3 regions of the Streptomyces sp. BR1 genome follow, and region 1 is predicted to be linked to each of the others. Evidence: riboswitches for the same ligand, from Rfam matches in the RefSeq annotation. Region 1 holds a riboswitch; each other region holds the start of a gene.
What was found. A riboswitch is a leader RNA that binds a small molecule or an ion and turns the genes downstream of it on or off. The one in region 1 is predicted to bind cyclic di-AMP.
Positions count from the first base shown of each region.

Region 1 (10,102 bases):
CCGTCTCGACCGCCCAGAAGCTGCCGTCCTCCGACGGCCTCAAGGGCGGTTACGCGGCCAAGGACGTGCCCGGGCCGCTGGTCGCCAAGAACCTCGACTTCGTCGACACCGAAATCGGCTCGCTGGTCGCCGAGTTGAAGGCGCGCCACCTCGACGGCAGCACCACCGTCATCCTCTCCGCCAAGCACGGCCAGTCGCCCGCCGACCCCACCGCGCTCACCCGCGTCGACGACGGCCCGCTCGTCGACGGCCTCAACGCGGCCTGGAAGAAGGCGCACCCGGGCGCGGGCGACCTCGTCGCGCACAGCGCGGACGACGACGCCTTGCTGCTGTGGCTGGGCGACCGCTCGCAGGCCGCCGCCGAGTTCGCCAAGACGTATCTGCTGGCGCAGCACGGCACCGGCACGGACATCGACGCCAAGCCCAAGGCGTTCACGCGCGGCGGTCTGGCGACGGTGTACGCGGGCGCCGCGGCGGCCCGCCACTTCGGTGTGCGCCCCGGTGACTCCCGTGTCCCGGACGTCTTCGGCGTGGCCCAGTACGGCGTCGTCTACACCGGCGGCACCAAGAAGATCGCCGAGCACGGCGGCGCCGCCCCCGACGACGTGAACGTCCCGCTGGTCGTCTCCGGCGCGGGCGCTCCGGCGGGCGTGCGTGACGCGGCACACGTCCACACCACCCAGATCGCCCCGACCATCCTGGCCCTGCTCGGCCTGGACCCGCGCGACCTGGCGGCCGTACGCCAGGAGCACACGCGGGTGCTGCCGTTGCGCAGTGGCGCGACCCACCGTTGAAATGACGTGAGTTCACGCTCATAGCGTCACGGGCGTGCGCAGACGTTCTATCGCCGTGGCCGTCGTCGCGAATTGCGCGGCGGCCGCGTGCTTTTTCACTTTGCCCATGCGCTGGGCGAATTCCTGGGCGGTGAGCCAGTTCGACAAAATGGTGTCGAGTTCGATGAGGCTCACGTTCTGCGACTTGAGCGTATTGATCACGGACTTCATGCGGTCGATCATGGGGCCATGACGAGCCCACGCAGCAGAAGAGCCCAGTTGTTCATCGACGCCGAGCGGGACAGCCGGTTCAGCAGCAGTGCCACCGTCGACGAGCGGACCATGCTGGTCGACTTCCTGGCAGCTCAGCGCACGACGCTGGAGCTGAAGTGCGCCGGTCTGGAAGCGGAATTGTCCCGGCGTTCGGTGGCTCCCTCCACGCTGTCGCTGCTGGGGCTCGTACGCCATCTCGCCGATGTCGAACGCCGGTGGTTCCGGCAGGTCCTGGCAGGGCAGGACGCGCCGCTCCGCTTCTCCTCGGCGGCGAACCCCGACGGGGACTTCGACGACGCGGTGGCCGACCCGGCCGTCGTCGCGGAGGCGTGGGAGGCGTGGCGGGCCGAGGTGGCGTTCGCGGAGAAGTTCGTCGCCGAGGCGCCCGATCTCGACGTCGCGGGCGAGGACGCCTGGCGCGGCCCGGTGTCGCTGCGCTGGGTCGTCATCCACATGATCGAGGAGTACGCCCGGCACAACGGCCACGCCGATCTGCTGCGCGAGCGGATCGACGGAGCGCGCGGGATGTGACCGAGTGGCGGTGCTGTGACCACGCTGGACGGTCTCACCGCCGGATTCCGCGGTTGCACAGTAAGGAGTCCTGTCGCCATTGCCCGTGTCATATGTTGTCGATCAACGGGCCACTAGCCCGAGGCACTTGGGACGTGCTTGAGCGGGGCCTGGGCCGAGGTCGGCCACGGGGGCCTGTGCGATGACGATGACGAAAGGCGCACTTGATGACCATCACTGCCGCAGAGAGCTTCGAGGCCGTGTACCGGGGCGAGGGCGCGTTCGCGCTGCCGCCGTGGGACATCGGCGAGCCGCAGCCCGAGTTCGTCCGCATCGTCGAGGCCGGGGATGTCAAGGGGCGGGTTCTCGACGCGGGGTGCGGGACCGGCAGCCTGGCCCTCTACCTGGCACGTCAGGACCTTGACGTGGTGGCGCTCGACTTCTCGCCGACGGCCGTCGAGTCGGGCCGCCGCAAGGCGGCCGACCAGGGCGTGGACGTCGAGTTCGGCGTGGCGGACCTGTCGGCCGTGGAGGGTTACGACGCCGAGTTCGACACCATGCTGGACTGCGCCCTGCTGCACGCGCTGGAGGAGCCGGAGCGCGGGCGCTACATCCGTGAGCTGTACCGGATGGCGCGGCCGGGCGGCGTCGCGCACATCCTCACGTTCTCCGAGCGCGTCCCCGACTTCGTCGAGGTCGTCAAGGGCATCGGCCCGCACCGGGCCACCAAGGACGAGCTGCACGGCGAGTTCACGGCGGCGGGCTGGGACGTGCTGTCGATCGAGGAAGGCACCATCGTCGGGCAGATCGCCGTCACGGAGATGGCCTCCGAGCTGGGCGCCGAGGTCACCACCCGGATCGACCTGCCGTCCTGGCTGCTGAAGGCCCGGCGCCCGCTGTAGCCGCGCGCATGGCTGCGTAATGTCCGAAATGATCCTTCAGGGTCACTTTCTTGCTTATTTCGCTAATGATGCCACTGCGGGTGAATACGTAAATTAGGCGGCATTTACGTGCCGCTTGCCGGGGCGTTGTTTTCGGCCCGGGAAAGTGAAGTGGGTCACGTGGTCGGTCGCAGGCCCAAGGTCGGCGGCCGACCAATTCCCTTTGCGGCGAAGGCGAGTTGAGGATTCCGGTCGGGCGCGTGCGGGGCGCCTGTCTTGCAGTGGATCTTTATCTGATATGGCGCGGTGAATTCGGTCCTTGTTTCTCCCGGACCTATTCGCTTACGGTCACGGCTAAATCCGGATGGACCGCCGAATCCTGCCGCCGTCCGGATACCTCCCACACACGAATGGCAGGAGCGGGGGACCCAAGTAGGCCGCCGGTCCGGTTTCCGGAACGGCTCGGGGTCAAGCCGCGTGCGCCGCGGCCGGGCATCTCCTGCCCGAACCCGACAGCTCACCTCGCAGGCGAAGGAGAGGAATTCGCCATGGCCGCAAAGGGTAAGCACCGCCGACCCAAGTCCAACTCCCTTACCCGTGGCCTCGCCGCCGCCGGTACGGGGGGCGCCGCGCTCGTCATCCCCGTGATGGGTGCGACCACCGCCGGTGCCGCACCCGCCGTGACGTACTCCGCCCCCACGATGAAGGCGTCGGTCCTCGCGGCCGCCAAGCCGGCCGTGGTGAAGGCCGTGGCGAAGAGCGCCCCCACCAGCTACTCGGTCGTCGCCGGTGACTCGCTCGCCAAGATCGCCCACGACCTCGATGTGAGCGGCGGCTGGAAGGCGCTCTACCAGGACAACCGCCAGGCCATCGGCGGCGACCCGACCATGATCCACCCCGGCCTCACGCTCACGATCGGCAAGCAGGCCCAGACCTCGGCCACCGCCGACCGCGCGGCCACCACCACCCGCGCCGACCGCTCCGCGCGCTCGACCACCCTCACCCAGGCCACCGCCGCCGTCGCGAAGACGACGTCGTACGCGAACAACCTCGACGGGTGGATCCGGCAGTCGCTGGACATCATGGCCCAGCACGGTATCCCCGGCAGCTACGACGGTATCTACCGCAACGTCATGCGCGAGTCGTCGGGCAACCCGCTGGCCATCAACAACTGGGACTCCAACGCCGCCGCCGGAATCCCGTCCAAGGGCCTCCTCCAGGTCATCGACCCCACCTTCCAGGCTTACCACGTGCCCGGCACGTCGACGGACAGCTACGACCCCGTCGCCAACATCACCGCCGCGTGCAACTACGCGGCGAGCCACTACGGGTCGATCGACAACGTGAACGGCGCCTACTGACCGGACCCCGGGCAACAGGTCACCTTCCTCGCCACTTCGTCGGGGCGATACCCCCCGGGGTACGCTGGCACGGATGCGCAGCGAGGAAGGACCGCCCATGGCCAGGACCGTCGACGAGGAAGCCACCACCGCCGTACTGAACCGGCTGCGCCGTGCCCAGGGGCAGCTCGCCGGTGTCATCGCCATGATCGAGGCCGGGCGCGACTGCAAGGACGTCGTCACGCAGCTCGCCGCCGTGTCCCGCGCGCTCGACCGCGCGGGATTCAAGATCGTGGCCAGCGGTATGCGCCAGTGCATGGCGGCGGCGGACGGCGAGACCCCGCCGATGACCGAGGCCGAACTCGAACGCCTCTTCCTCGCGCTCGCCTGACGGGGAGGGGGCGCAGCGGTCGGCCCGGTCCGCTTCGGCGAAGTGCCGTGACATCACGGCGAGTTGTCACTGTTCGCGATGCACCCGCAGCATCGGCACCTCGAACGACATCTCCGATACGCCGGGTTGTGGCGGTGGGTGGTAACGGCCCGCGCAGACCGACAGGTTGACGATGAGGTGGGCCCGCCAGTGCCGGCCCACTCCGCGCTGATCGGAGAAGACAGCCGCACCGTTCACCCACCAGGTGACCGACCCCGCGCCGAACTCCACCCGTAGGTCGACGAGGCCGCCGGGGCGGACGGCCGGGTCGCGGTGGTAGTGGTGCGCGCCTCTGACGTGGTTGGACAGCTCCAGCAGATCCGGGTTGTCCGGGTGGTACTCGAACACGTCGATCTCCTGGCCGCCGTCCCGCCAGGTCCAGATCGCGGGCCACGCCCCCAGCTCCTGCGGGAGCCGTACGCGTGCGTCGAGTACGTCCCCGGCGCACACCATGAAGTCCTCGTCGCCGCCTTCCGTGGTCAGCAGTCCCGTACTCCACGTCCCCTCGGGGCGGCGCCGTGCCCGGAAGGTTCCGGTGCGGCTGTAGGAGGGGTCGGCGACCAGGTGGTCCAGCTTGTCGTCGCCGGGGTTGACCGGACCGCCGTCCGGATACGCCCAGGAGCGGCCCGCGACCCACTGTGCGGGCGAAGCGAAGTCGGCGGTGAAGAGCACGGCCACACTCTGGCACGAACCGGGCACGCTCCGGCACGAAGCGGCGCCCAGGCCCGCCGAGCACCCCCTGCGGTGTGCTTTACGTAAGCAAATATGTGATGTCACCGTTCGAAAACTTGGGCAATGGGCGGCGAAGTTCCATGGTGCTCCAGGTGAAAATTGAGCATTTGCTGTACGGGGCGACCCTGCCGTGCTACTGTTGATCCAGTTGCAGTTGTGGTTCCCAAAAACTTCAAGTGCCTTGACGGTCTTCTTCCGTCGGGCACTTTTGTATTTCCGGTGCTTTTCCGGACGGGGCAATCATCACGGCGACGCCGGGGTCCGCACAGTGTGGACCTCTGGGCACTGCCCCGAAGGAGATATGACATGGCTACTGGCACCGTGAAGTGGTTCAACGCGGAAAAGGGCTTCGGCTTCATCGAGCAGGAGGGTGGCGGCCCGGACGTGTTCGCCCACTACTCGAACATCGCCACCTCCGGCTTCCGTGAGCTCCAGGAAGGCCAGAAGGTGAACTTCGACGTCACGCAGGGCCAGAAGGGCCCGCAGGCGGAGAACATCGTCCCCGCCTGACGCGTTTGACGCTCAGATTTGACGCAGCTGGGGCCCGCACCTTGTGTACGGGCCCCAGCTCGTTGCTGTCTGCGGGACCGTGCCCGCCGCGCCGTGAACGGCGCCTCGCACACTGCACGGATCACATGACGCCGACCCGGGCTCCGTTCCCGGCTCCGGCCTCGTATTCGTTTTTTCTTTCGGCTCGTTCTTGCGATTCCCAGGCCGTTGTTCCGGTCGCGAATTCCTCGATACGTGCCATATCGAGGAAGGTTCTCCTTTGAACCGTTCAGCTCGCACGAATGACCGTTCCTTCGGCGCCCGCAAGGGCGGTGGCCCGGCCGGTTCCGACCGGGGCGCGCGCTTCCGTCCGCAAGCCTCCGGGCGCTCCGGTGCCCCCGGTGGCCGTGGCCGTCGTACGACCGCCCCGCAGGGTGAGTTCGCGGCGCCCGACACCCTCACCCCCGCGCTGCCCGCCGTCGAGACGTTCGCCGAGCTGGACATGCCGGCCGAGCTCGTGAAGACGCTCACCGACCTCGGCGTGGACACCCCGTTCCCGATCCAGGCCGCCACGCTGCCGAACTCGCTCGCCGGTCGCGACGTACTAGGCCGGGGACGCACCGGATCCGGCAAGACCCTCGCCTTCGGCCTGGCGCTCCTCGCCCGTACGGCAGGAAAGCGCGCCGATTCCAAGCAGCCGCTGGCCCTGGTCCTCGTCCCCACCCGGGAGCTGGCCCAGCAGGTCACCGACGCGCTCACGCCGTACGCCCGCTGCCTGAAGCTGCGCGTGGCCACGGTCGTCGGCGGTATGTCGATCGGCCGCCAGGCCGGTGCGCTGCGCTCCGGCGCCGAGGTCGTCGTCGCGACGCCCGGGCGCCTGAAGGACCTCGTCGAGCGCCGTGACTGCAAGTTGGACCGGGTGAACATCACCGTCCTCGACGAGGCCGACCAGATGGCCGACATGGGCTTCATGCCGCAGGTCACCGAGCTGCTCGACCTGGTGCGTCCCGACGGTCAGCGGATGCTGTTCTCGGCCACGCTCGACCGCAACGTGGACCTGCTGGTCCGCAGGTACCTCCACGACCCGGTGGTCCACTCCGTCGACCCGTCGGCCGCGGCCGTCACGACGATGGAGCACCACGTGCTCCAGGTGCACAGCGCCGACAAGTACGCCACGGCCACCGAGATCGCCGCCCGCGAGGGCCGGGTGATCATGTTCCTGGACACCAAGCACGCCGTCGACCAGTTCACCAAGCATCTGATGAGCAGCGGTGTACGGGCGGCCGCGCTGCACGGCGGGAAGTCCCAGCCGCAGCGCACGCGCACCCTGGCCCAGTTCAAGGACGGGCACGTCACCACACTGGTGGCGACCAATGTCGCGGCCCGGGGCATCCACGTGGACAACCTCGACCTGGTCGTCAACGTGGATCCGCCGACCGACCACAAGGACTATCTGCACCGCGGCGGCCGTACCGCCCGCGCCGGTGAGTCCGGCAGCGTGGTGACGCTGGTGCTGCCCAACCAGCGCCGGGAGATGAGCCGCCTGATGTCCGACGCCGGTATCCGGCCGCAGGTCACCCAGGTCCGCTCGGGCGAGGCCGAGCTGAGCCGTATCACCGGCGCCAAGAAGCCTTCGGGTGTCCCCATCGGGGGCGCGGCGCCTCTCACTGATCGCCCCAAGCGCGGCGGCGCCCCGTTCCGGGGCATGGGCACCACGCCGGGCCGCTCGGGCGGCTCGCGCCGTACCACCGAGGCCCAGCAGCTCGCCGAGGCGCGCAAGGCGGCCCGGGTCCGGCGCTCGGCGTAGCGCTGTGAGCGTCACGCCGAACGCCGGGGGCCGCTCAGGGGGTGGGGGTGTGCGTCGGCGGGGCCGTCGGGTAGGTCTCGCCGAGCAGGGCGTCGAACAACGTCGTGACCTCGTGCTCGGTCAGCCCCTGCTCCTTGGCCTGGCGCATCCACTCCCCGAGCCCGGCCCGCAGCGGTGACTCCGGCGCGGTCTGCGGGGTGGCCAGGGAGCGGGTGATGAACGTGCCCGCGCCCTGACGCACTTCGACCAGGCCGGAGCGCTCCAGCTCCCGGTAGGCCTTGAGGGTGGTGTTGGGGTTGACCTTCGTGGTGGCGGCGACCTGCGCCGCGGTGGGCAGCTTGTCGCCCTCGGTCAGTGCCCCCATGCGCAGCGCCTGCTCCACCTGATGCACGATCTGCAGATACGCGGGCAGGCCGCTGCGGCGTTCGATGCGGAAGACGACCACGGTGCCGCGTCCTCAGAGCGCCCGGCGGCGGGTCCGCCACAGGACGAGGGCGACGAGCACCGCGCTCGCCATCAACAGGACGGCGGCCGCGGTCCACTGCAGGGTCGCCATCTGGTCGTAACCGAAGTACTCCCAGACGGAGTTGACGATGCCCTTCTGGGCGCGGCAGGTGTCCGCGTCCGCGTTGACACAGGTGCCGTACCCGTAGAGCTTGCCGGACGCGGTGCCGACCCACTGGTCGATCTGGGCCACGTCGGTGGGCACCGGCGGGTCGGCGTGGAGCGGGAACGCGATCCGGCGCGGGGTGGCGAGGTGGGGCTTGACGTAGTCGAAGAGGACCGCGAAGGCGTACGAGCCGAAGAACGTCAGGGTCATCGCGGTCACCACCCGGCGCACCAGGGCTCCGACGGCGAGGCCGAGCGCCATGGTGAAGAACGCCGTCGCGACCAGCATGGGGCCGGTGGTGGTCAGCACCGGACCGGTGTACCAGTCGGCGGAGATGAACGGGTGGGCCGCGCGCCAGTACCAGGTCAGCATGGCGCCGAGCACACCGGTCGTCACCGCGGCGAGCCCGAAGGCGAAACCCAGCTTCCAGCGCAGCCAGCGCATCCGGGGCACCGACTGGGTGGTCACCAGACGCGCGGTGCCCTGCTCCTGGTCGGCGGCGACGAGCGGGGCGGCCAGGAAGACGCCGAGCAGCAGCGGCAGAGCGGACACATACCCGGTGATGTCGTTGAAGGTGTTCCCGGTGCGCTCGCGCAGAGCCGGGTCGATGGCGTCGACGGACGTGCCCGGCCACCCGGCCGCGTGCATGTTGTCGAGCATCGTGCCGCGCTCGTACGCGATCCAGAGCGAGCCGAGCACGGTCGCCGCGATACAGAAGAGCAGCGGCACCCGGTGCTGGCGGGCCATGAGCCAGGCCAGTCCGCGCAGCCTGCGGGGCTTGGCGGGGGCATCCGTCCGGTCGACGGCGGGGCGGGTGAGCGTGCTCATGCGGCGTAGTCCTCTCGGTGGCGGGGAGCGGCGGCCGGGGACAGCAGCGCGGGTGCCTCGGGGTTGCGGAGGTAGGCGAGCAGCACTTCTTCCATACCGGGTTCGGAGAGCTGCCAGTCGCCGGCCAGCCGCCCTTCATGGCGGACCATGGCCGTGAACTGCCGTCCAGCGGTGCGGACTTCGATCGCGGTGTGGGTGGCCAGGGCGGCGGGCAGTCGGCCGTCCTCGGTGACGCCGGTGACCAGGGTGTGCATCGGCACCAGTTCGTCCGTCTCACCGGCCATACGGATGCGGCCACCGGCGAGGACCAGGAGGTAGTCGCACATGTGCTCAAGCTCGCTGAGCAGATGGGAGGACATCAGGACCGTGGTGCCGCGCTCGGCGGCCTCGGCCATGAGCAGCGAGCTCATCTCGTCGCGGGCGAGCGGGTCGAGATCGGCCATCGGCTCGTCCAGGAGCAGCAGATCGGGCCGCTTCCCGAAGGCGAGCGCGAACGCGACGCGGGTGCGCTGACCGCCCGAGAGGCTGCCGACGCGGGCGTCCACGGGGATCTGTCCGCCGCGCACGATCCGCTCGGCCGCCGCCCGGTCCCAGCCCGGGTTGAGCTCCTGGCCGAGCCGCAGGGTCTCGGCCACCGTGAACCGCTTGAACAGCGGTTTGTCCTGGCCGAGATAGGCGTAACGGGGCAGCGCCTCGGGCGAGTCGGCCGGGACGCCGAAGATCCGCAGCTCGCCGGTGGTCGGCTCGGTGAGCCGGGTGGCCAGGCTGAGGAGGGTGCTCTTGCCGGCGCCGTTGGGCCCGACCAGGCCGCAGATGCGCCCGGCCGGAATCCGGAAAGAGCAATCCTTAAGCGCCCAGCCCCGACGGTATTTCTTCCCCAGCCCACGGGCCTCCAGGGCCCACTGGGTATCGGCCGCGCCAGGAGCGGTCATGCCTCGCACGCTTTCCCCCTTCCATGATTCCACTAGTTGACTAGTGGAATCATGGTCTTCGAGTCGACGACGTGTCAAACGAAGAAGGGGTTGCGCAAGCGGCTCAGCTCGCCAGTGCCGCGCGCGTCCGCTCCCACAGGTCGCGGGTGATGTCGGCGGCCGGAGCGGAACGGGCCAGGCGGTAGCGCTCGCCTGCCCACAGGTGCAGCCGCTCCGCGTCCCCGCTCTTGGCGGCCGCCGCGCGCAGACCCCGGGTCAGGTGATGGACCTGCGGATACGCGCTGGGGGCGGTGGCGTCGTGGGCGTCGATGAACTGGTTGCGCAGACCGCGCGCGGGCCGTCCGGAGAACGCCCGGGTGACGACCGTTTCGGCGAAGCGCGGGTCGATGAGTGCGTCCTGGTGCGTACGCGAGGCGCCGGATTCGTCCGCCCGCAGATACACCGTGCCGAGTTGCGCCGCGACGGCACCGGCCCGCAGCACGGCGGCGATGTCCTCA
Region 1 covers NZ_CM126252.1:127,629-137,730, reverse strand. The annotation lists gene ACT1U9_RS00610 (alkaline phosphatase family protein) at 1-794, shown strand, start outside; gene ACT1U9_RS00605 (hypothetical protein) at 813-1,016, opposite strand; gene ACT1U9_RS00600 (DinB family protein) at 1,023-1,577, shown strand; gene ACT1U9_RS00595 (class I SAM-dependent methyltransferase) at 1,784-2,458, shown strand; cyclic di-AMP (ydaO/yuaA leader) riboswitch at 2,798-2,981, shown strand; gene ACT1U9_RS00590 (transglycosylase SLT domain-containing protein) at 2,986-3,798, shown strand; gene ACT1U9_RS00585 (metal-sensitive transcriptional regulator) at 3,872-4,168, shown strand; gene ACT1U9_RS00580 (beta-glucanase) at 4,235-4,879, opposite strand; gene ACT1U9_RS00575 (cold-shock protein) at 5,246-5,449, shown strand; gene ACT1U9_RS00570 (DEAD/DEAH box helicase) at 5,709-7,235, shown strand; gene ACT1U9_RS00565 (GntR family transcriptional regulator) at 7,270-7,680, opposite strand; gene ACT1U9_RS00560 (ABC transporter permease) at 7,693-8,673, opposite strand; gene ACT1U9_RS00555 (ABC transporter ATP-binding protein) at 8,670-9,605, opposite strand; gene ACT1U9_RS00550 (NAD(P)H-dependent flavin oxidoreductase) at 9,709-10,102, opposite strand, start outside.

Region 2 (10,102 bases), 4.1 Mb from region 1:
ATCAGGTCGAGCTTGTCGCGCTGGGCGTCCTCCAGGGTGCCGCCCTCGCTCCAGTACGCGCAGGAGTAGACCATCGAGGGCCCGAGGACGAGCTCGTAGAACGCGTTGCCCACGTCGTAGTGGTGGCTGATGGCCTGCTTGTCGCGGCGTTTGGTGTGCAGGCGGCCGGTGCGGCGGCGCAGCTCCTCGGCGGGCGGGGCGGGCGGCGGCAGCGGCCCGGCGAGCCTCACCAGCTCCAGGGCGGCGGCCCGCAGCCTCGGGTCGCGTACGGGATGGACGGCGTCCTCGGGGTGGGCGCCCCGGTCCCAGAGCAGTCCGGCGATCAGGTCGAGGGCCAGGTAGAGGTCGCCCTCGATGTCGAGCTCACCGGCCACCCAGGCGCGGGCCAGGCCCAGTTCGCCCGGCCGCCACAGCAGCCGGCGCAGGGCGCGGCGGTGGCGCAGGACGAGGACCGGCGCGCCGGGGGGACCGGACTCGCTGCCGTCCCAGGCGCGGATCCGGACCGGAAGCGGCTCCCCGAGGAGCTTGTCGGCGAGAGCGGTCAGCCGCGAAGCGGCGTCGGCCATGGTCCACACCTCCGTGAAGTCGAACCCACGATTGCCCGGCACCCCGGACAACAGTGCCCCGGCCATCGGTCATCCCGCTACAGCGCCACGGGCGTACAGGACCGGCGTACAGGTGATCGGAAGCGGCCACCGGTGATCGGGCACGCCGAGGGGGTCGCCCATCGGTGGCCGGCACGCCGAAGGGGCCGCCCGCACCACGGATGGCGGACGGCCCCTTCGGGGTATTGCTCATGCGACCGAGGTCAGGAGGCCTTGGCCTTCTCCTCGACCTTCGCGGCCGGGGCCGGAGCGGGCTTGGCGGCCTCGTAGAACTCCTCGCGCGGCGTCTCCATGGCGCCGAGCGAGACGACCTCGCGCTTCAGGAACATCGCGAGGGTCCAGTCGGCGAAGACGCGGATCTTGCGGTTCCAGGTGGGCACGGCCAGACCGTGGTAGCCACGGTGCATGTACCAGGCGAGACGGCCCTTGAGCTTGATCTTCATCTTGCCCATGACGATCATCGCGACGCCCTTGTGCAGGCCGAGACCGGCGACCGCACCCTTGTTGGCGTGGCTGTACTCCTTCTGCGGGAAGCCCCGCATACCGGAGACCACGTTGTCGCCGAGGACCTTGGCCTGGCGCAGCGCGTGCTGGGCGTTCGGCGGGCACCAGGCGTTCTCGTTGCCCGCCTTGCGGCCGACGAGGTCCGGGACCTGGGCGTTGTCGCCCGCGGCCCAGATGTAGTCGGTGCCGGTGACCTGGAGGGTCGGCTGGGCGTCCACGTGGCCGCGGGGGCCGAGCGGCAGGCCGAAGCGGGCCAGGGCCGGGTTCGGCTTGACGCCGGCGGTCCACACGATGGTGTTGGAGTCGACCTCAAGGCCGTTCTTCAGCACGACGTGGCCGTCGACGCAGGAGTCCATGGAGGTCGAGAGATAGATCTCGACGCCGCGGCCCTCAAGGTGCTCCTTGCCCCAGGTGCCGAGCTGCGGCCCGACCTCGGGGAGGATCTTGTCGGCGGCGTCGACCAGGATGAAGCGCATGTCCTCGCGCTTCACGTTGGTGTAGTACTTGGCCGCGTCGCGGGCCATGTCCTCGACCTCGCCGATCGTCTCGGCACCGGCGAAGCCACCGCCGACGAAGACGAAGGTCAGCGCCTTGCGGCGGACTTCCTCGTCGGTCGTGGAGTCGGCCTTGTCCAGCTGCTCCAGGACGTGGTTGCGCAGCCCGATGGCCTCCTCGACGCCCTTCATACCGATGCCCTGCTCGGCGAGGCCGGGTATCGGGAAGGTGCGGGAGACCGCGCCGAGCGCGATCACCAGGTAGTCGAAGGGCAGCTCGTAGGCCTCGCCGACGAGCGGCGCGACCGTGGCGACCTTGCGGTCCTGGTCGATGCTGGTGACACGGCCGGTGAGCACCTCGGCTCCGCGCACGACGCGTCGCAGCGGGACGACGACGTGGCGCGGGGAGATGCTGCCTGCGGCGGCTTCGGGGAGGAAGGGCTGGTACGTCATGTACGACCGCGGGTCGACGACCGTGACGGTCGCCTCGGCGTAGCGCATCTTCTTGAGAATGCGCCGTGCCGCGTACAGGCCTACGTACCCACCGCCTACGACGAGGATTCGGGGACGCTCCGTGGTGCTCATGCCATCGAGTATCCACCCCCCTCACACCCCTCGCTCGTGCGCCCCTTCACAAGGTCTGACGAGCCCTCTGCTACACTTCGCGGCCCACGTGACCGAGGTCATGGCGTCCGGAGGGAACCACGGTGTAGTGGGGGACGTTGTTCACCCCTCCTGAACTGGCCCTCACAGTGTTGTACGGGCTAGACCACGCCCCCGCGACACACGCACGTAACACGCCAACGTTGACGCGTTCCGCGCCCTCCTGAGCCGTAAGGCCCCCATAAGAGACCTCCAGGACCCCGAAATGGCCTCCGCCAGCGGGTTTTCCTTGTGAAGAACTTCACGAACTTTCTCGGCGGGGGTGCCCCGAAGGGCCCTTCCAGGGCCGTCGAGGGGCCCACCTGGGGACTTCCGAAGCCGTACCGCCCGCCCCGGATGCTGCGGGGCGGGCTGTCACATCGCGTACGTACCTCTGCTCCGAGCCGGACGGCCTACTTCGGGAGGAGTCCGAAGACCGTCTTGCCGACAAGGTCGACCTCCGACTTCGGAGGGTCGGGGAGGGCGGCGGTAAATCCTGCCAGGGCCGCTTGTGCGGTTGCCACGGCGGAAGTTGCGACAGGGGCAGGGGCGGGTGCGGCGTGGGCTGCCGGGGTGGCCAGGGCAAGGCTGGCGGCGGCGAGTGCGGCGGATGAAATGATCTTCTTCATAGCCTGCAAACGAGCCTTCTGGGTGAAGGGCACGGGCAGAATGCCGGCCGGGGTGACAAGCACGGCACGGCAGCGCCCCCGGCGGGTGCATCCCGCCGGGGGCGCTTCGTCTCGTCCGCGTCAGCGCAGGTCAGGCCATCAAATGCCTTCTCAGGCGATCGACCAGGCGATTCCGTCGAGGATGTCGTGCTCGCTGACCACGACCTCCTCCGCGCCCGTACGGTCCATGACCGCCAGCAGGACCAGGGCGCCCGCCGCGATGACGTCGATGCGGCCCGGGTGCAGGACCGGGATCCGCTCACGGTCCGCGTGGGTGGAGGCGAGGAGGCCGGTCGTCACCTCCTTCACGCGCGCGTACGGGATGCGGGCGTGGTGGATCGCCGTGGAGTCGTACTCGGGGAGGTCGAGGGCGATCGCGGCCACCGTCGTCACCGAGCCCGCGAGGCCCACCAGGGTGCGGGGTTCGCGCAGCGGGACCGTCTCTTCGGCCAGGTCCAGGGCCGCCTCCACGTCCGCCCTTATCGCCGCGATCTGCTCCGGCGTGGCCGGGTCGCCGGGGTGGTGGCGTTCGGTCATACGGACGCAGCCGACGTCGACCGAGCGGGCCGCGCGGACGTGCCGGGAGCCGACGACGAACTCCGTGGAGCCGCCGCCGATGTCGACCACCAGGTAGTCCCCGTCGCTGTGCAGCTCCTTGGTGGCGCCGGTGAAGGAGAACTCGGCCTCCTGGTCGCCGGTGATCACCTCGGGCTCGACGCCCAGGATGTCCAGGACGCCCGCGACGAAGTCGTCGCGGTTCTCGGCGTCGCGGGACGCGGAGGTGGCCACGAAACGCAGGCGCTCGGCGCCGAGTTCCTTGATGACCGCCGCGTACTCGCGGCACGCCGCGAAGGTGCGCTCCAGGGCCTCGGGGGCGAGGCGGCCGGTGCGGTCGACGCCCTGGCCCAGGCGCACGATCGTCATCCGGCGGTCCAGCTCGGCCAGTTCACCCGTCGCCGGGTCCACGTCCGCGACCAGGAGGCGGATCGAGTTCGTGCCGCAGTCGATCGCGGCGACCCGTGTCGTCGTCACTTGTCGGACTCCCCGGGCACGCAGGGGTTCACGCACGGACCCTTCGCCCACCACTCCGGCAGCATCGCGATCGCCTCGTCGCCCAGCGGGTTCACCCCGGGCCCGGCCACCAGCGAGTGGCCGACCAGGACGTGCAGGCACTTGACCCGGTCCGGCATGCCGCCCGCGCTCGGGAAGCCCTCCAGGACCTCGATGGCGTCGCGGCGGGCGATGTAGTCCTCGTGGGCGGCGGCGTAGGCCGCGGCCAGCTCCGGGTCGGCCGCCAGACGCTCCGTCATGTCCTTCATGACGCCGTTGGCTTCCAGGGTGCCGATCGCCGACGCCGCACGCGGGCAGGTCAGGTAGTACGTCGTCGGGAACGGCGTGCCGTCGGGCAGCCGGGGGGCCGTCTCGACCACGTCCGGGTTGCCGCACGGGCAGCGGTGCGCGATCGCGCGCAGACCGCGCGGCGGGCGGCCCAGCTGCTCCTCGAACGCGGCGATGTCCGCGGCGGTCGGCTCGGTGCTCGGCGTCTGGGGCGGAGGGGTGTGCATCTGGGTTTCTGTCTCTATCTATAGCTGGCTGTCGCTGGAGTGGGTCGGGTGGGTCAGTCGGCCGGGCGGTCGGCCTTGTCCACGCCGTCCCAGAGGTTCGAGTGCCAGGCGCGGCCGGTCGCGGCCTTGCCGTCGCGGCGCTCCTTGCCGGCCGCCGGGTCGGTCACGGTGTAGCCGGTCTCGCCCGGAAACTGCATGTGCAGATGCTCGCGGGCGAGCCGCTTGATGTACGCGTCGTCCTGGAGCCGCGCCTTCTCGTCGCGCAGCCGCTCGACCTGCGCGGCCGCCTCGCGCTCCTTGCGGCGCTGCTCGGTGATGTCGCCGCGCTGCGACACGTACTGCCGCATCGGGTACGCGAGCGCCACCACCAGCGAGCACATCACCAGGGCGAGCAGCGCGGCCCGGCCGGTGAGCCGGGAGCGGCGGGCCTGGCGCTTGGTCTGGGAGCGGTAGACCCGGGCGGCCGTCTGCTCGCCCAGCACCTTGAGCCGGGCCGCCGTGGAGAACCGGTCCCGGTTGCCCTTGGCCATTCGCCCCGCTCCCCTCACGTACGTACAACGTCCCCGGACACGGTACGGGACCGCGGCCGGGGACGTACGTACGACAGGGCGGTAGGCCCATGTCAGGACTGGTCAGCCCGTCAGACGGGTCAGCCCTTGAAGCGCGGGAACGCGCTGCGGCCCGCGTACACCGCCGCGTCGTCGAGGATCTCCTCGATGCGCAGCAGCTGGTTGTACTTGGCGACGCGGTCCGAGCGGGCCGGGGCGCCGGTCTTGATCTGGCCGCAGTTCACCGCGACCGCGAGGTCGGCGATGGTGACGTCCTCGGTCTCGCCGGAGCGGTGCGACATCATGCACTTGAAGCCGTTGCGCTGGGCGAGCTCGACGGCGTCCAGGGTCTCGGTCAGCGAGCCGATCTGGTTGACCTTGACGAGCAGGGCGTTCGCGGAGCCCTCCTCGATGCCGCGGGCCAGACGCTCCGGGTTGGTGACGAACAGGTCGTCGCCGACGATCTGGACCTTGGAGCCCAGGCGCGAGGTGATGGTGTTCCAGCCGGCCCAGTCGTCCTCGTACAGCGGGTCCTCGATGGAGACCAGCGGGTACGCGGAGACGAGCTCCTCGTAGTACTCGGTCATCTCGGCGGCCGAGCGGGACTTGCCCTCGAACTCGTACTTGCCGTCCTTGTAGAACTCGGACGCGGCGACGTCGAGCGCCAGCGCGATGTCCTTGCCCGGGGTGTAGCCGGCCTCCTTGACGGCCTCAAGGATGAGGTCCAGGGCAGCGCGGTTGGACTCCAGGTTCGGGGCGAAGCCGCCCTCGTCACCGAGGCCGGTCGACAGACCCTTGTTCTTCAGGACCTTCTTGAGGGTGTGGTAGACCTCGGCACCCCAGCGAAGGGCCTCGGAGAAGGACTCCGCGCCGATCGGGGCGATCATGAACTCCTGGATGTCCACGTTGGAGTCGGCGTGCGACCCACCGTTGAGGATGTTCATCATCGGCACCGGGAGCAGGTGCGCGTTGGGGCCGCCCAGGTAGCGGAAGAGCGGCAGGTCGCTGGCCTCGGAGGCGGCGTGCGCGACGGCGAGGGAGACGCCGAGGATGGCGTTGGCGCCCAGCGAGCCCTTGTTGTCCGTGGCGTCCAGGTCGAACATCGCCTGGTCGATCAGGCGCTGCTCGGTGGCGTCGTAGCCGACGAGCTCCGGGCCGATCTGCTCGATCACGGCGAGGACGGCCTTCTCGACGCCCTTGCCCTGGTAACGGTTGGGGTCACCGTCACGCAGTTCGATGGCCTCGAAGGCACCGGTGGAGGCACCCGAGGGGACGGCGGCACGGCCGGTGCTGCCGTCGTCGAGGCCGACCTCGACCTCGACCGTGGGGTTGCCTCGGGAGTCCAGGATTTCCCGGGCTACGACGACGTCGATGGACGGCACGAGCATCTCCTTCTGGGATGTGACGCGAATACGCCGGGCCGCGTGGTCCGGCACCCCTGAGCCTAACCGTCTCCAGGGCATCGGCCAGTCCACCGACCGGCCCGTGGGACGAAACGGGGGGCAAAATGTTCCTGAACGAAACAAAGCCCCGCCGCGACGCGTACGGGGGATGACGCGTCGGGGCGGGAGTCTGTGTGGGGTCCGCCCACGGCCCGGGTTCAGCTTTCAGCTGAGCGGGCCGCTGCGCGGTCCGTGCGGGTCCGTTGTGGCTTGTCGCGCGGTTCCCCGCGCCCCTCAAATGGGCCCTTCGGGCCCTCCTAGGGGCGCGGGGCTGTATCGATTTGCGGCTCCGCCGCGTGGGCACGAGCAACCCAGCACGGTCCGCAGCCGAACCGCTCAGCTCAGGTGGAGCTGCTGACCGGGGAAGATCAGGTTCGCGTCCTTCACGACGTCCTTGTTCAGCTCGAACAGCTTCTGCCAGCCGCCCTTGACGCCGTGCGCGTCCGCGATGGAGCCGAGGGTGTCGCCGGACACGACCTTGTACTCGCCGTCGCCCGTCTTGACCGGCGCCGGGCGGGACTCGCCACGGGACGCGGGGGCCGACTCGCGCTGCGGGGCCGGTGCGGCCTTCGGCGCGGCCTTCTTCGGGGCGGCCTTCGGAGCCGCCTGCTTCGAAGAAGAGGACGAGCCCGACGTGTCGACGTTCGGGGACGCGCCACCGGACGTCAGGTTGCCCGCGCCCGCGCAGCCCCAGGCGCCCGGACCCTGCATCGCGAGCAGCTTCTCGGCGGTGGCTATCTGCTGGCCCTTGGTGGCCAGGTCGGCGCGCGAGGCGTACTGGGTGCCGCCGGCGGCCGCCCAGGAGGACTGCGAGAACTGCAGGCCGCCGTAGTAGCCGTTGCCGGTGTTGATGGACCAGTTGCCGCCGGACTCGCACTGGGCGACCGCGTCCCAGGTGGCGACGGAGGCGGCGGAGGCCGAGCCGGTCGCCATCAGCGGGGCGGCGACGGCCGCGCCGGTGACACCGGCGAGCGTGGCGATACGGGTGGCCTTGCTGGGGCGACGGTGCTTGCCCTTGCCGGAAAGCAGCATGGAGTGTCTCCTCACCGACGCCTGCGAGGTGAGCTGTCGGGTTCGGGCGAGTGAGTGGCCCGGTCGCGCCTTTCGGCACGTCTTCACCCCAAGCCGGTCCATGGCCGTCTCGTACGTCGCGCCGTATGGCGTGCGTCCTTCAACGGCCGGGCCCGGCACTTACCTTGGGTCCCCCGCTCCTGCCTACGGCGCGTCAAGCGTCGACTGTTCCCCCGCGACCGACGGCAGGATTCGGCGTTTCCGGTCGGAGGGGCTCGTGGTGACGAGCGCTCCGACCGTAAACACACCAACCCCCGATGTTCAAAGGGGCACATCGGGGAGAAATCGCCCGCGGCCACCCTTCCGTATCGCCTGTTTCCGCAGGTGAGGGGCGTCCCGTACGTACCGGACGTACGGGGCACACCAGTTGGCGGAAAGAGACTCATGTCTCACTTGCGCAGAAGTGGACATACGCCCCTGAACTACCCGTGAGTGATGGTCGGGTTGTCCGTCTTTGTCGGGTTCAGGTCAAGGCTCTGGCCGGGCAGGATGAGGTCCGGGTCGGAGCCGATCGTCTTCTGGTTCGCCTTGTAGAGCGCCGACCAGCCGCCCTCGACCTTGTGCGAGCGCGAGATGTCCCACAGGCTGTCGCCGGCGCGGACGGTGTAGTCGCCGGGCGCCGTCGTGGCGTCGCCCGCCGTACGTGAGTCGGCGTCACCTCGCGAGGCGCGGGGCTGCGACTCATGGGTGTCGTCCGTGGTGCCCGGGACGGTGGTCGCGGGCGCGCCGGTCTCGGCCGGGTCGGGAGCGCCGCGGTGCTTGCCGGGCGTCGAGCCGGAGGGCGTGGTGGGCGCCGGGGTCTTCTTGGCGGGCGCGGACGGCGTCGAGCCCGTCTTGCCGTCCTTGTCCGTCGACGGGGTCGTGGACGGCTTCGGCGCGGTGGAGGCGGAGTCGGAGGGCGTGCTCGGCGCCGGAGTCTTCTTCGCGGGCGCGGACGGCGTCGCGTCGTCGTCCGGGGTCGTGGGCGCCGGGGAGGGCGTCGCGCCCGGGTCGACGGCCGGCGTACCGCCGCCGCTGGTGAGCCCGGAGACCTCGGTGCAGCTGGTGAACGCCTTCGGGCCCTTGGCCGCGAGCACCTTCTCGCCGATGGCTATCTGCTGCGCGCGGCTGGCCATGTCGGGCCGCTCGGCGTACGCGGTGCCGCCGTACGTCTCCCAGGTCTCCTGCGAGAGCTGGAGCCCGCCATACAGGCCGTTGCCGAAGTCGGCGCTCCACGAGCCACCGCTCTCGCACTCGGCGACCCGGTCCCAGGTAGTCGCCGAGGCCGCGTTCGCGCCGCTGGCCGCGAAGAGCGGCAGCGCGAGGGCGGAGCCCGTCACCCCTGCCGCGACGACGAGGGCGGGAGCCTGGCGAGGTCGTCGGTGACGTCCGTTCCCGGAGCGCATGCTGTGGCCTTCCGTGTGACTACGTCGGTGACTGCGGAGCCGGTTGGTGAACCGGTTGCCGAGTCGAGGGGTGAACGTAGCCCTACTCGAACGCTTGTCACAAGTCGATGCACCCGCGATAACGCGAAAGTCACAGTTTTGACGGACCGTCAGGTTACCGGCGGTGCGACGGGGGTGTGAACTCGACCGGGAGTGTGCGCAGTCCGCGCATGATGAGTCCGCCGCGCCAGCGCAAATCGGCAGGATCCGCCCCTAGCTGCAGGTCAGGAAGGCGCCGCAGCAACGTCGCGAGCGCCGCCTTCGCCTCAAGCCGGGCCAGCGGCGCACCCAGGCAGTAGTGGATGCCGTGCCCGTATCCGAGGTGCTGGTTGTCGCGGCGGCCGAGGTCGAGCCTGTCCGGATCCTCGAACCGGTCCGGGTCGCGGTCGGCGGAGGCGAGGACGACGAGCACCGGGTCGCCCGCCGCGATGTCCTGGCCGCCGATCCGCAGCGGACTCGTGGCGAACCGCCAGGTGGCGAGCTCCACCGGGCCGTCATAGCGCAGCAGTTCCTCGACGCCGGTGTCCAGCAGGTCCGACTCGCCCGCCGCGAGCGAGGCTTGCAGCCGCTCGCGCTGGTCGGGGTTGCGCAGCAGCGCGTACATCCCGTTGCCGATGAGGTTCACGGTCGTCTCGAAACCGGCGAACAGGAGGATGAAGGCCATCGCGGCGGCCTCGTTCTCGGTGAGGTGCTCGCCGTGGTCGCTCGCCCGGATCAGACCCGAGATGAGGTCGTCGCCGGGATTCTCCCTTTTACGGTGGATGAGTTCCAGCAGATAGCCGCGCATCTTCTTCACCGAGCGGGCGACACCGCCGCGCGGGCCCCCGCCGTGGCGGATCATCATGCCCGCCCAGTCGCGGAAGTCGTCCTGGTCCTCGCGGGGCACGCCGAGCAGGTCGCAGATCGCGTAGATGGGGAGCGGGAACGCGAACTCATGGATGAGGTCGGCCTCCCCCTTCTCCGCGAACCGGCCGATCAGACCATCCGTCAGTTCCTGTACCCGGGGCGCGAATTCGGCGACCGTACGGGGAGTGAACGCCTTCGACACGAGGCGGCGCAGCCGGGTGTGGTCCGGCGGGTCGATGTTCAGCAGATGGGTCATCAGGTCGGCCTTGCGCTCGCCCGGGATGCCCGTCTTG
Region 2 covers NZ_CM126252.1:4,276,218-4,286,319, reverse strand. The annotation lists gene ACT1U9_RS18720 (class I SAM-dependent methyltransferase) at 1-566, opposite strand, end outside; gene ACT1U9_RS18715 (NAD(P)/FAD-dependent oxidoreductase) at 809-2,188, opposite strand; gene ACT1U9_RS18710 (Ppx/GppA phosphatase family protein) at 3,025-3,945, opposite strand; gene ACT1U9_RS18705 (DUF501 domain-containing protein) at 3,942-4,478, opposite strand; gene ACT1U9_RS18700 (FtsB family cell division protein) at 4,532-5,008, opposite strand; gene eno (phosphopyruvate hydratase) at 5,128-6,414, opposite strand; gene ACT1U9_RS18690 (transglycosylase family protein) at 6,805-7,500, opposite strand; cyclic di-AMP (ydaO/yuaA leader) riboswitch at 7,504-7,701, opposite strand; gene ACT1U9_RS18685 (transglycosylase family protein) at 7,962-8,924, opposite strand; gene ACT1U9_RS18680 (cytochrome P450 family protein) at 9,079-10,102, opposite strand, start outside.
Region 2: another riboswitch for cyclic di-AMP. It lies ahead of ACT1U9_RS18690 (transglycosylase family protein); the one in region 1 lies ahead of ACT1U9_RS00590 (transglycosylase SLT domain-containing protein).

Region 3 (10,102 bases), 1.5 Mb from region 1:
CGCACCTGATCCGTCATGGGGTCACCGTATCCAAAGTGGATCACATTGATTCAATCAATATTGACAGCTGTCTCGTCAATCATAGACAGTCGAATCAAGATTGAGGGAGGAACAGACATGCCGACCACCACCACGGCAGTACCCCGCGGACTCGCGGGCGTCGTCGTCACGGACACCGCACTCGGAGACGTCCGCGGCCTCGAAGGCTTCTACCACTACCGCCAGTACTCGGCCGTCGAGCTCGCGCAGACCCGCAGCTTCGAGGACGTCTGGCAGCTGATGTTCCACGGCGAGCTGCCCGGCGCCGCCGCCCGCGCCGAGTTCACCGCCCGCACCGCGGCCCTGCGCCATCTGCCGCCGGAGGTCAGCGCCGCGCTCCCCGGCATCGCCGCCGCGGGCAGGGCCTCCGGGCCGCTCGCCGGACTGCGCACCGCGCTCTCGCTGCTCGGCGCCGCCCAGGGCTTCCGGCCGGTCTACGACCTCGACGCCGACCGGCGCCGCGAGGACGCGCTCGCCGCCTGCGCGGCCGTCCCCACCCTGCTCACCGCGCTGTACCGGCTGGGTCAGGGGCTCGCGCCCGTCGAGCCGCGCGACGACCTGTCGTACGCGGCCAACTACCTCTACATGATGACCGGTTCACAGCCCTCGCCCGAGCGGGTGCGGGCGATCGAGCGGTATCTCATCTCCACCGTGGACCACGGCTTCAACGCCTCCACCTTCACCGCCCGCGTCGTCGCGTCCACCGGCGCCGACGTGGCGGCGTCCCTGGTCGCGGCCGTCGGCGCGCTCTCCGGGCCGCTGCACGGCGGCGCCCCCAGCCGCGCCCTGGACACCCTCGACGCCATCGGCGGCCCGGACCGCATCGACGCCTGGGTGCGCGAGCGCGTGCTCGCCGGTGACCGGATCATGGGCTTCGGCCACCCCGTCTACCGCACCGAGGACCCGCGCTCGCGGATGCTGCGCGGTATCGCGGAGGGCTTCGGCGGCCCGCTCGTCGCGTTCGCGGTCGAGGTCGAGCGGCACGTCGAGGCGATCCTCGCCGAGCTGAAGCCCGGCCGTGAGCTGCACACCAACGTGGAGTTCTACGCGGGCGTGGTCATGGAGCTGTGCGGGGTGCCGCGCGAGATGTTCACGCCGACGTTCTGCGCGGCCCGGGTGGTCGGCTGGAGCGCCAATATCCTGGAGCAGGCGGAGGACTCGAAGATCATCCGCCCGGCGGCCCGCTATGTCGGCCCGCCCGTGCCACAGCCCGTGCCCGCACCCTGAGAGAGGTCCCCCTTGAGCCCGACCGGTCCGAGCCAGCATTCCAGCCAGCCCGAGAGCCGGTCGGTGAGCCGGCGGATTCCCGTCGTGGTCCTCGCGGGATTCCTCGGCTCGGGCAAGACCACGCTGCTCAACCATCTGCTGCGGGCGAGCCGGGGGACCCGTATCGGTGCGATCGTCAACGACTTCGGGTCCATCGAGATCGACGCCATGACCGTGGCCGGTCAGCTCGGCGACTCCACGCTGTCGCTCGGCAACGGCTGTCTGTGCTGCGCGGTCGACGCGAGCGAGCTCGACGTCTATCTGGAGAAGCTGACCCGGCCCGCCGCCCGTCTCGACGTCGTCGTCATCGAGGCGAGCGGTCTCGCCGAGCCGCAGGAACTGGTCAGGATGGTGCTGGCCAGCGAGAACCCCCGGGTCGTCTACGGCGGCCTGGTCGAGGTCGTCGACGCCGCCGAGTACGAGGACACCCGCGAGCGGCACCCCGAGATCGACCGGCACCTCGCCGTCGCCGACCTCGTGGTGCTCAACAAGACGGACCGGGTGGAGCGGGCCCGGCTCGACCGGTTGCGGGAGTCCCTGGGCGGGGCGTCGGTGGTCGAGGCGAGGTACGGGCGGGTCGACCCGGAGCTGTTCTTCGACCGCAGGCCCGCCGCCGAGCGCGTCGGCCAGCTCGCCTTCGAGGACCTGCTGGACGACGACGCGTACGGCATGGGAAGCGACCATGGTGATCACTGCGGCTCCGACTGCGGCCACGGTCACGCCGCCCATCTGCACACCGCGTACGAGTCCGTCGCCTTCACCTCGGCCGGGCCCATGGACCCGCGTCGGCTGATGGCCTTCCTCGACAGCCGCCCCGAAGGGCTCTACCGGATCAAGGGGTTCGTCGACTTCGGTGCCGCCGATCCGCGCAACCGGTACGCCGTCCACGCCGTCGGCCGCTTCCTGCGCTTCTACCCGGAGCCCTGGGCGCCCGGCGAGGAGCGGCTGACCCAGCTCGTCCTCATCGGCTCCCGCATCGACGCCGAAGCGCTGAGCAAGTCCCTTGACGCGGCCGTGGCGCAGGACGTTCCGGATGAGCACGCGATGTGGGGCGTCCTGCGGTACGTACGCCAGGACGAGGCCGAGGAGGAGCCGGACGCGGAGATGTGAGCGCGCCCGAACACGACGACGCGGCCCGGCTTCTGAAAGCCGGGCCGCGTCTTTGCGTGCGGGCCCCTTACGAGGCCGGGCCCGCCAGGTCCGTGATCGCGTGGGCCAGCGGTGTGCCCGAGCCGTCGCGGCGCGGGTCCGGCTCCGGCAGCTCGGCGGGTGTGCCGTTGGCCTGCGCCGCCCGGGCCGGGGCCGCGCCCGCCCAGGCCAGCACCAGCATGTCCTCGCCCTTCAGGAACCGCTGGCAGCGCACTCCGCCGGTGGCCCGGCCCTTGCGCGGATACTGGTCGAACGGGGTGAGCTTGGCGGTCGCCGCCGAGTCCCCGAGCAGTGTGCCGCGCGAGCCCGCGACCGTGAACACCGCGCCGTCCGCCGCCGGGTCGACCACGGTGAACGAGATCACTTTGGCGCCGTCGGCCAGCTTGATGCCCGCCATACCGCCCGCCGGGCGGCCCTGCGGGCGCACCTGGGAGGCCTGGTAGCGCAGCAGCTGGGCGTCGTCCGTGATGAAGACCAGGTCCTCCTCGCCGGTTCGCAGCTCGGCCGCGCCGATGATCCGGTCACCGTCCTTGAGGGTGATGACCTCCAACTCGTCCTTGTTCGCCGGGTAGTCGGGCACCACCCGCTTGACGACACCCTGCTCGGTGCCGATCGCGAGCCCCGGCGACGACTCGTCGAGCGTCGTCAGGCAGACCAGCTTCTCGTCCGCGTCGAGCGAGAGGAACTCCGAAACCGGTGCCCCGCCCGACAGGTTGGGCGCGGCCGCCGTGTCCGGCAGCTGCGGCAGGTCGATCACCGCGAGCCGCAGCAGCCGCCCGGTGGAGGTCACCGCGCCGACATCGCCGCGCTGGGTGGCGGGCACGGCGCAGACGATCACATCGTGCTTGGTGCGCCGCTCGGCGTCGGTGGCGAGCGGCTCCGCGTTCGCCGTACGGGCCAGCAGACCCGTCGAGGAGAGCAGCACCCGGCACGGGTCGTCGGCGACCTCCAGGGCCACCGCCGCGACCGGGGCGCCCGCCGACTCCAGCAGGACGGTCCGCCGCTCGGTGCCGAACTTCTTGGCCACCGCAGCCAGTTCCGTCGAGACCAGCTTGCGCAGCTCGGTGTCGGACTCCAGGATCCCGGTCAGCTCGTCGATCTCGCCGGTGAGGCGGTCGCGCTCGCTCTCCAGCTCGATGCGGTCGAACTTGGTGAGCCGGCGCAGCGGGGTGTCCAGGATGTACTGCGTCTGGATCTCGCTCAGCGAGAAGTGCTCGATCAGGCGTTGCTTGGCCTGCGCAGAGTTGTCACTCGACCGGATGAGACGGATGACCTCGTCGATGTCGAGGAGCGCGACGAGCAGACCCTCGACCAGATGCAGCCGGTCGCGGCGCTTGGTGCGGCGGAACTCGCTGCGCCGGCGCACCACGTCGAAGCGGTGGTCGAGGTAGACCTCAAGGAGCTCCTTGAGCCCCATGGTGAGCGGCTGGCCGTCGACCAGCGCCACATTGTTGATGCCGAAGGACTCCTCCATTGGCGTCAGCTTGTAGAGCTGCTCCAGGACCGCCTCGGGCACGAAGCCGTTCTTGACCTCGATGACCAGGCGCAGACCGTGCGAGCGGTCGGTGAGGTCCTTGACGTCGGCGATGCCCTGGAGCTTCTTCGAGCCGACCAGGTCCTTGATCTTGGAGATCACCTTCTCCGGGCCGACCGTGAACGGCAGTTCGGTGACGACCAGGCCCTTGCGGCGGGCCGTCACGTTCTCCACGGACACCGTCGCGCGGATCTTGAAGGTGCCGCGCCCCGACTCGTACGCGTCCTTGATGCCCGACAGGCCCACGATCCGGCCACCGGTCGGCAGGTCGGGACCGGGCACGAAGCGCATCAGCGCCTCCAGGTCCGCGCCCGGGTGCCGGATCAGATGGCGGGCGGCGGCGATGACCTCGCCCAGGTTGTGCGGCGGCATATTGGTGGCCATGCCGACCGCGATGCCGGTCGCACCGTTGACCAGCAGGTTCGGGAACGCGGCGGGCAGCGCCACCGGCTCCTGCTCCTGGCCGTCGTAGTTCGGCGAGAAATCGACGGTGTCCTCGTCGATCGACTCGGTCATCAGCGAGGTGGCGTCGGCCATCTTGCACTCGGTGTAGCGCATCGCGGCCGGCGGGTCGTCGTTGCCGAGCGAGCCGAAGTTGCCGTGGCCGTCGACCAGCGGCAGGCGCATCGAGAAGGGCTGGGCCATCCGCACCAGCGCGTCGTAGATCGACGCGTCGCCGTGCGGATGCAGCTTGCCCATGACCTCGCCGACCACGCGCGCGCACTTCACATAGCCGCGCTCGGGGCGCAGGCCCATCTCGTTCATCTGGTAGACGATGCGGCGGTGGACCGGCTTCATGCCGTCGCGGGCGTCCGGCAGGGCCCGCGAGTAGATCACCGAGTAGGCGTACTCGAGGAAGGAGCCCTGCATTTCGTCCACGACGTCGATGTCGAGGATCTTCTCCTCGAAATCGTCCGGCGGCGGGGTCTTCGTGCTGCGGCGGGCCATCGCGGCTGCGGCTCCTTCACCAACGAGTTCTTCTCAGCGACCACCAACAAGGTCTGCTCCTGACGCCGACCATTGTGGACCGTCCCACTGACAACGCCGACCGCGACCCGGAACAACGCGGACCGGGACCCGGGAACTTCGCCAGGTGTCGGTGCGCTTGCATACAGTGGCAGGACTTCTTCCTGACTTCTTCACCGCGATCGAAGGGACGTACATGCCCATGGGTCACACGGCCACCGCCCAGGCCGGCTCCGGCGGCCTGACAGCGACCGAGCACCGGCTGGCCAACGGCCTGCGAGTGGTGCTCTCCGAGGACCACCTGACCCCGGTCGCCGCGGTCTGCCTCTGGTACGACGTGGGTTCCCGCCACGAGGTCAAGGGCCGAACGGGCCTTGCTCACCTCTTCGAGCACCTGATGTTCCAGGGCTCCCACCAGGTCCACGGAAACGGTCACTTCGAGCTGGTGCAGGGCGCCGGTGGTTCGCTCAACGGCACCACCAGCTTCGAGCGCACCAACTACTTCGAGACCATGCCCACCCACCAGCTGGAGCTGGCGCTGTGGCTGGAGGCGGACCGGATGGGCTCGCTGCTGGCCGCCCTGGACGAGGAGTCCATGGAGAACCAGCGCGACGTCGTCAAGAACGAGCGCCGCCAGCGCTACGACAACGTGCCGTACGGCACCGCGTTCGAGAAGCTGACCGCGCTGGCCTACCCCGAGGGCCACCCGTACCACCACACGCCGATCGGCTCGATGGCCGACCTGGACGCGGCGACCCTTGAGGACGCGCGGAACTTCTTCCGTACGTACTACGCGCCGAACAACGCGGTCCTCGCGGTCGTCGGCGACATCGACCCGGAGCAGACGCTCGCCTGGATCGAGAAGTACTTCGGCTCCATCCCGACGCACGACGGCAAGCAGCCGCCGCGCGACGGCGCGCTGCCCGGCGTGATCGGCGAGCAGCTGCGCGAGGTCGTCCACGAGGACGTGCCGGCGCGCGCGCTGATGGCCGCCTACCGGCTGCCGCACGACGGCACGCGCGAGTGCGACGCGGCGGACCTGGCGCTCACCGTGCTCGGCGGCGGCGAGTCGTCCCGGCTCCACAACCGCCTGGTGCGCCGCGACCAGAGCGCCGTCGCCGCGGGCTTCGGCCTGCTGCGCCTGGCCGGTGCCCCCTCGCTCGGCTGGCTGGACGTGAAGACGTCCGGCGGCGTCGAGGTCCCGGACATCGAGTCGGCCGTCGACGAGGAGCTGGCCCGGTTCGCCGAAGAGGGCCCCACGGCCGAGGAGATGGAGCGCGCCCAGGCCCAGCTGGAGCGCGAGTGGCTGGACCGGCTCGGTACGGTCGCGGGCCGCGCGGACGAACTCTGCCGGTACGCGGTGCTGTTCGGCGACCCCCAGCTCGCCCTGACCGCCGTCGACCGGGTGCTCGACATCACCGCCGACGAGGTGCGGGACGTCGCCCGGGCCACCCTGCGCCCGGACAACAGGGCGGTGCTGGTCTACGAGCCGACCACCGCCGAAGCAGACGAGGACGAGGCGGCCGACGCCGACGCCAAGGGAGCAGAGCAGTGAGCGAGACCGGCGTGACCATGGAGTTCCACCCGCAGCCGGTGGCGGGCACCGCGCGTCCCTGGGCGTTCCCCGCCCCCGGCCGCACCACCCTGTCCAACGGGCTGACCGTGCTGCGCTGCGACCGCCCGGGCCAGCAGGTGGTGGCCGTCGAGATCTTCCTCGCCGCCCCGCTGGACGCCGAACCGGCCGGTCTGGACGGCGTCGCCACGATCATGGCGCGCGCGTTCTCCGAGGGCACCGACAAGCGCTCCGCCGAGGAGTTCGCCGCCGACCTGGAGCGCTGCGGCGCCACCCTGGACGCGCACGCGGACCACCCGGGCGTGCGGGTCTCCCTGGAGGTGCCGGTCTCCCGGCTCCCCAAGGCGCTCGGTCTGCTCGCCGAGGCCCTGCGCGCGCCCGCGTTCGCCGACGCGGAGGTCGACCGCCTGGTCCGCAACCGCCTCGACGAGATCCCGCACGAGCTGGCCAACCCGGCCCGCCGCGCCGCCCAGCAGCTCTCCAAGGAGCTCTTCCCGGCGACCGCGCGCATGTCGCGCCCGCGCCAGGGCACCGAGGAGACCGTCACGCGGATCGACGCCGCCGCCGTACGGGCCTTCTACGAGGCGTACGTGCGCCCGGCGGCGGCCACCGCGGTCGTCGTCGGCGACTTCGGCGCCACCGACCTGGACGCGGTCCTCGCGGACTCGCTCGGCGCCTGGACCGGCACCGCGGCCCAGGAGCGCCCGATGCCGCCGATCACCGCCGACGACACCGGCCGTGTGGTCATCGTCGACCGGCCCGGCGCCGTCCAGACCCAGCTGCTCATCGGCCGGGTCGGTCCGGACCGCCACGACCGCGTCTGGCCCGCCCAGGTCCTCGGGACGTACTGCCTGGGCGGCACGCTCACCTCCCGCCTGGACCGCGTCCTGCGCGAGGAGAAGGGCTACACGTACGGAGTACGTGCGTACGGTCAGGTCCTGCGCTCCGGCGCCGAGGGCACCGGCGCCGCCATGCTCGCCATCAGCGGCTCGGTCGACACCCCGAACACCGGCCCGGCCCTGGACGACCTGTGGACGGTGCTGCGCAAGCTCGCCGCCGAGGGTCTGACCGACCCCGAGCGCGAGACGGCCGTGCAGAACCTGGTGGGCGTCGCCCCGCTGAAGTACGAGACGGCGGCGGCCGTCGCCGGGACGCTGGCCGACCAGGTCGAGCAGCACCTCCCGGACGACTTCCAGGCGCAGTTGTACGCGCGCCTCGCCGAGACGGGCACCGTGGAGGCGACGGCGGCCGTCGTCAGCGCCTTCCCGGTGGACCGTCTGGTGACCGTCCTCGTCGGTGACGCGGCGCAGATCGCGGAGCCGGTCAAGGCCCTCGGGATCGGTGAAGTCACCGTCGTAGCGGGCTGATTGGGAGCCGCGTCGCGCGCGTGGCGTCCCGTACGGGAAGGACCCCGGTGGCAGGTGTGCCGCCGGGGTCCTCCTATATGTCCCATTTAGTGGGGAGGTTGCCTGTCTGTCATGTGGCGTGCGCTACAAAAACAGGCGTCTGTTTGGCGATTGAAAGATCAGCCGTCTAGCGTCGGTCGGGCTGTCCGTCACCACCCGTCGCAGCCGCGGCACCGGACAGCGATCGCCGAGTCCCCAACTGGCGCGAGCCAGGGGAGCCGGGGACCCACTCAGTCCCTGGGGTGAATCGGACGCCTCCGCCCGCGGAGGGGCCCGTAGGAGACCTTCCAGCTCCGAACCCGTCAGCTAACCCGGTAGGCGAGATGGAAGGAAAGGACACCGCCTCTCCATGGCGTTCACCCGTGCCACCGGGAAACATCGTCGTCCGAGCGCCATGTCGCGCAAGAGCGCGAACATAGCCGGCATCGCCACCCTGGCCACCGCCGGAGTCGTGGGCACCCTCGCCTCGCCGGCCCTCGCCGCCGAGAACGCCGCGTCCACCTCGGCCTCCGTCGAGGACACCGGCATCACGCAGGCCATCGTCATCGGCGACACGCTCGCCGACCGCATCGGCGCCCAGGCCGCGGCCCAGCAGCACGCCGCCGACAAGGCCCGCGCCGCCGCCGAGGCCAAGCGCAAGGCCGAGGCCCGGGCCAAGGAAGAGCGCGCCGCCAAGGAGCGGGCCGCCCGCGAGGCCGAGCGCAAGCGCCTCAACACCTTCGTGGCGCCGATATCCAACTCGTACGTCTCCACCGGCTACAAGACTGGCGGCTCGCTGTGGTCCTCCGGGAGCCACACCGGCATCGACTTCCACGCGGAGAGCGGCACCGTGGTGCACGCCGTGGGGCTCGGCACCGTGGTCGAGGCGGGCTGGGGCGGGGCGTACGGCAACAACATCGTGATCAAGATGAACGACGGCACGTACACGCAGTACGGCCACCTGTCGTCCATCGGCGTCTCCGTCGGCCAGTCGGTCGAGCCGGGCCAGCAGATAGGCCTCTCCGGCGACACCGGCAACACCACCGGCCCGCACCTCCACTTCGAGGCCCGCACGGCCCCCACCTACGGCTCGGACATCGACCCGGTCGCCTACCTGCGCGCGCACGGCGTCGACGTCTGACGCACGGGCGTACCGTCCTTCCGCGAAGCCCCGGCACCTTGTGCCGGGGCTTCGTCGCGTTGGCCAAAAGATATCGCTGGAATAGGCCATGTCACCGGGAATTAACAGCCGCTGGAATAGAGTCGCCGAACAGGCGTCGATCGACCGCGTTTCGCGGGGATTAAGGCGGAGGTTCGGTCATGCGCATTCCGGCGCAATCGGTATGCACGGCGATCCGTGACGACATCGTCGCGGGACTCTTCGAGCGCGGCGGCCGGCTCACCGAGGAAGTGCTCGCCCGGCGTTACGGAGTCTCGCGCGTCCCGGTCCGCGAGGCGCTGCGCACCCTGGAGTCCGAGGGCTTCGTGACCACCCGCCGGCACGCCGGGGCCTGTGTCGCCGAGCCCACCGAGCAGGAGGCGGCCGACCTGCTCGAAATGCGCGTACTGCTCGAACCGCTGGCCGCCGCGCGGGCGGCGACGCGGCACACCGAGGCCCATCTGAAGGTGCTGCGCGGCCTGGTCAGGCTGGGTCAGGAGCGCATCCGGCGGGCCCAGGGCGAGGACCTGCGCTCGCTGGGCGTCTGGTTCCACGAGACGCTCGCCCAGGCCTCCGGCAGCCCCGGCCTGATCGCGCTGCTCACCCAGCTGCGCCACAAGATCGCCTGGATTTACGTGGTGGAGCACCCCGCGCTGCCGGGTGAGTCCTGGGCGGAGCACGGGGCGATCGTGGACGCGGTGGCGCGGGGCGACGCCGAGCGGGCCAGATCGCTGGCGACCCTCCATGCCGAGCGCGCCTTTTCCGCCTATCGGCTGCGCCGCCCGGCGGACGTGAGAAGTTCGCAACATGCCGTAAACATCGCGGGCGTACGTGCTTAACAAAGCCGCCGTATACAAAGAGAAGTAATTCGAGGGGCCGGTTTTCCGCTGCCCGGAATCAGCAGGCGTGTATGTGAAGCCGCGTAAAAGAAAGCGAGCCGTGGATCCCGAATTCGGGATCCACGGCTCGCTTCGTGAAGCGTGGGGCTCGGCCGACCGGGGTGCGGTCAGACGGTCTCCGGGAGCTCCTCA
Region 3 covers NZ_CM126252.1:1,585,863-1,595,964, reverse strand. The annotation lists gene ACT1U9_RS06535 (citrate synthase) at 118-1,266, shown strand; gene ACT1U9_RS06530 (CobW family GTP-binding protein) at 1,279-2,415, shown strand; gene ACT1U9_RS06525 (DNA gyrase/topoisomerase IV subunit A) at 2,483-4,936, opposite strand; gene ACT1U9_RS06520 (M16 family metallopeptidase) at 5,151-6,509, shown strand; gene ACT1U9_RS06515 (M16 family metallopeptidase) at 6,527-7,894, shown strand; cyclic di-AMP (ydaO/yuaA leader) riboswitch at 8,109-8,269, shown strand; gene ACT1U9_RS06510 (M23 family metallopeptidase) at 8,283-9,053, shown strand; gene ACT1U9_RS06505 (GntR family transcriptional regulator) at 9,233-9,910, shown strand; gene ACT1U9_RS06500 (HPr family phosphocarrier protein) at 10,078-10,102, opposite strand, start outside.
Region 3: another riboswitch for cyclic di-AMP. It lies ahead of ACT1U9_RS06510 (M23 family metallopeptidase); the one in region 1 lies ahead of ACT1U9_RS00590 (transglycosylase SLT domain-containing protein).